2 regions of the Streptomyces sp. NPDC023541 genome follow, and region 2 is predicted to be linked to the other one. Evidence: riboswitches for the same ligand, from Rfam matches in the RefSeq annotation. Region 2 holds a riboswitch; the other holds the start of a gene.
The links. A riboswitch is a leader RNA that binds a small molecule or an ion and turns the genes downstream of it on or off. The one in region 2 is predicted to bind S-adenosylmethionine.

Region 1 (2,194 bases), on a different contig from region 2:
CCCCGCCGCCGGCCAGGTACGGATCGGCCTCCTGGAGCCAGTCGGCGCGGCCGGCGAGGACGCCCGAGCCGAACGGTGCGTACAGCTTGTGGCCGGAGAAGGCGACCCAGTCGACGTCGAGGTCTCGCACGGAAACGGGGTGGTGCGGGGCCAGCTGGGCGGCGTCCAGCACGATCCGCGCGCCGTGGGCGTGCGCGGCGGCGGTGAGTTCCTTCACCGGCCACAGCTCGCCGGTGACGTTGGACGCGCCGGTGACGCATACGAGCGCCGGGCCCTTGGGGTCTCCCCAGCTCGAAGAGCCAGGGGACGGGTCGCGGTCGGCGAGCGCCCGCTCCAGGATGGCGACGGCCTCGTCCGGGGTGCGCGGCGCGTCGAGGTAGCTGACCTGCGCGTTCGTCCACGGCAGGAGCGAGGCGTGGTGCTCGGTCTCGAACACGAAGACCTGGCAGCCGGCGGGGAGCACCGCGGCGAGCAGGTTGAGGGAGTCGGTGGTGGAGCGGGTGAAGACGACCTGGTCGGAGGGCCGGCAGTCGAGGAACTCGGCGACCGTGACGCGGCTCTGCTCGAAGAGGTCGGTGGAGAGCTGCGAGAGGTAGCCGGCGCCGCGGTGGACGCTGCCGTAGTAGGGGGCGTAGGCGGCCACGTCGTCCCAGACCCGCTGGAGGGCGGGGGCGCTGGCGGCGTAGTCGAGGGCCGCGTAGGTGACTTCGCCGCCGGTGACGAGCGGGACGGTGACGTCGCGGCCGAGGACGGCGAGCGGCTCGGCACAGGCGGGACCCTGGGCGGCGGCGGCGATGGTGGCGTTGGTGGCGGTGGCGACGGCGTTCAGGGACGCGGACATGGCGGTATCTCCCGGCAGGCAGGGCTGAATGGCTTCGGTGTGCCCGTACGCGGGTACGGCGGTGCGGCCGTCCGGGGTACGGGAGGGTCCTCGGACCGGACTGTCGGGGTACGCGGAAGTGACCCTGGTCCGAGGGGTGAAGTGGGGGCGTCAGTCGCCCTATCGCATTCGCTTGCTCACGGAAAACGCTCCTCGAGAGACCAGGACCCCTGGTGTCGAGGGATCCGCGCTTGCCGTAGGCCTTGCTGCCTACGACCTGGTCATCACCCGGGGCACCCCGCCACGGAAGGAGGGTTGCCGGACAGCGAGCCGGGGCCTAAACGCTGTCACTCGTGACCTGGTCAGCATCCTGCCACAAGATCCGCCGCGCGCAAGACCCCGGTCCGAATGGCGGACCGGGGTCTGGCGTGAAACGTGTGCCGGGTCAGGCGTTGCTGGCCGTCACCCAGCGCTCCAGGGCGGACCTGGCGGCACCGGAGTCGATGGACTCGGCCGCACGGGTGATGCCGGCCGTGATCTGCTCCTCCAGGCTGCCCGTGCCCGGGTCGAGGGCGACGAGGGCGGCCGCCGAGTTCAGGAGGACGGCGTCGCGTACGGGTCCGGTCTCGCCGGCCAGCAGGCGGCGGGCCACGTCCGCGTTGTACGAGGGGTCCCCGCCGGCCAGGGCGGACACGTCGACCAGGGGGATGCCGACATCACGCGGGTCGAAGGACTGCTCGGTGACCTTCCCGTCGCGGACCCACCAGACGCGCGAGGTCCCCGTGGTGGTCAGTTCGTCGAGGCCGTCGTCCCCGCGGAAGACGAGCGCGGAGGAGCCGCGCTCGGCGAGTACGCCCGCCACGATGGGGGCCATCCGGGGGTCGGCCACGCCCGTGGCCTGGGCGCGGACGCGGGCCGGGTTCGTCAGCGGGCCGAGGATGTTGAAGGTGGTCCGGATGCCCAGTTCTCGGCGGGCTCCGGCGACGTGCCGCAGGGAGGGGTGGAACTTCACCGCGAAGCAGAAGGTGATGCCGGCCTCCTCGGCGACCTCCACGACCCGCGAGGTGCTCAGGTCGAGGTTGACGCCGAGCTTCTCCAGGACGTCCGAGGAGCCGCTCGCCGAGGACGCGGCCCGGTTGCCGTGCTTGACGACCTTGGCGCCGGTGCCGGCCACCACGACCGCCGACATCGTGGAGATGTTGACCGTCTTGGCCCCGTCGCCGCCGGTGCCGACGATGTCGACGGTGCGGCCGGGCACCTCGATGAGGTTGGCGTGCCCGTACATGGCCCGGACGAGGCCGTTGATCTCCGCGACCGTCTCCCCCTTGGCGCGCAGGGCGACCACGAAGCCGGCGATCTGGGCGTCGGTGGCCT
Region 2 (2,194 bases):
CCGGTGCGTCGCCGAGCGGGCGGTCGTACATCGCCTTGACGAAGTGCACGCCGGGGTCGGTCAGGAGCGGGCCGACGATCCCGGAGACGAAGGAGGCGGAGAAGTCCCGCAGGTCGGCGTCGACGAAGCAGACGATGTCCCCGCCGGTGACCAGCAGCGAGCGCCACAGCACCTCGCCCTTGCCGGGCAGCGCCGGGATCCGCGGCAGGATCTCGTCGCGGTGCACCACCCGGGCGCCGGCCTTCGCCGCGACCTCGGCCGTCCGGTCGGCCGAGCCCGAGTCGATCACGACCAGCTCGTCCACGAGGGGGACCGGCAGCCCCTCGATCAGCTCACGCCGGATCACCTCGACGATCGCGCCGACCGTCGCCTCCTCGTCCAGCGCGGGCAGCACCACGCTGACCGTGGTCCCGGCCGCCCGTTTGAGGTCGAGCAGCTGGTCGAGCGGTCGGTCGGCGGCGGACCAGGAGCGGTCGGCCAGCCAGCGCTCCACCTCTTCCAGCACTCTCAGCACTCCCTGCGTGTCGGCGTTATCGGCCTTTATGTGATCCATCTCGCGGTTCGGACGGCTGTCTCAACCGCCCGGCCCTTCGGTTACAGTCTTGAACAACGCGAAGGACCACCGCATGCCGGGGTCCCCCGCGTACAAACGCACCGGCGCGCCACAGAGCGCGTGTGCCGGTGCCATACCGCTCATCCAGAGGGGCAGAGGGACACGGCCCGTTGAAGCCCCGGCAACCCTCCAGTCGGTTCTCGCGATCGCGCAGCAGCGCTCGTCAGCGAGGTCCCCGGCTAGGGAAGGTGCCAATTCCGTCTCATGGCGAAATGCGCCATGGGGAAGATGAGGAGAAAGGGCCTCGCCATCATGGCTGCACAGACTGTCGCCACCTCTGTCGATCTCGGACCTGCCACCGGCCTTTCCTGTCGCGAGTGCGGTACCCGCTTCGAGCTCGGCCCCATCTTCGCGTGCGTCGAGTGCTTCGGACCGCTGGAAGTCGCCTACGAGCTCCCGACCGGTGACCCCGAAGCCCTGCGCGCCGCGATCGAGGCCGGCCCCAACAACATCTGGCGTTACGCGCCGCTGCTGCCCGTCCCCGCCGACGTGGCGTCCAAGCCCAGCCTGAACCCCGGCTTCACCAAGCTCGTCGACGCGGCGAACCTGGCCAAGGAGCTGGGCGTCACCGGCAAGCTGTACGTCAAGGACGACTCCGGCAACCCGACGCACTCCTTCAAGGACCGCGTCGTGGCCATCGCCGTCGAGGCCGCCCGCGCCTTCGGCTTCACCACCCTGTCCTGCTCCTCCACCGGCAACCTGGCCGGCGCCGTCGGCGCCGCGGCCGCCCGGGCCGGTTTCCGCTCCTGCGTGTTCATCCCGCACGACCTGGAGCAGGGCAAGGTCGTCATGGCCGGTGTGTACGGCGGCGACCTGGTCGGCATCGAGGGCAACTACGACGACGTCAACCGCTTCTGCTCCGAGCTCATCGGCGACCCGCTGGGCGAGGGCTGGGGCTTCGTCAACGTCAACCTGCGCCCCTACTACGGCGAGGGCTCCAAGACCCTGGCGTACGAGATCTGCGAGCAGCTCGGCTGGCAGCTGCCCGACCAGATCGTCATTCCGATCGCGTCCGGCTCGCAGCTGACGAAGATCGACAAGGGCCTGCAGGAGCTGGTCAAGCTCGGCCTCGTCGAGGACAAGCCGTACAAGATCTTCGGAGCCCAGGCCGAGGGCTGCTCCCCGGTGTCGACCGCCTTCAAGGCCGGTCACGACGTGGTCCGCCCGCAGAAGCCGAACACCATCGCCAAGTCCCTCGCGATCGGCAACCCGGCGGACGGCCCGTACGTCCTGGACATCGCGCGCCGCACCGGCGGCTTCGTCGAGGACGTCAACGACGAGCAGGTCGTCGAGGCCATCAAGATCCTCGCCCAGACCGAGGGCATCTTCGCCGAGACCGCGGGCGGCGTGACCGTCGGCGTGACGAAGAAGCTCATCGAGAACGGGCAGCTCGACCCGGCGCTGACCACAGTCGTCCTCAACACCGGTGACGGCCTCAAGACCCTGGAGGCGGTGGCCGCGGACAGCGGACAGACCGCCACCATCCGCCCCAGCCTGGACGCGTTCCGCGCCGCCGGCCTGGCCTGACCACCCTCCACGTACTACCGGAAAGGCAGTAGCGCCATGAGCGTCAACGTCCGC

Region 1: another riboswitch for S-adenosylmethionine. It lies ahead of ACZ3X1_RS07035 (aminotransferase class V-fold PLP-dependent enzyme); the one in region 2 lies ahead of thrC (threonine synthase).

What each region holds. Positions count from the first base shown of each region.
Region 1 is NZ_JBVHJO010000002.1:657,337-659,530, reverse strand. It holds gene ACZ3X1_RS07035 (aminotransferase class V-fold PLP-dependent enzyme) at 1-841, opposite strand, end outside; SAM riboswitch class IV at 1,063-1,179, opposite strand; gene trpD (anthranilate phosphoribosyltransferase) at 1,266-2,194, opposite strand, start outside.
Region 2 is NZ_JBVHJO010000007.1:491,347-493,540, reverse strand. It holds gene ACZ3X1_RS20700 (glucosyl-3-phosphoglycerate synthase) at 1-505, opposite strand, end outside; SAM riboswitch class I at 691-848, shown strand; gene thrC (threonine synthase) at 866-2,140, shown strand; gene ACZ3X1_RS20690 (MoaD/ThiS family protein) at 2,177-2,194, shown strand, end outside.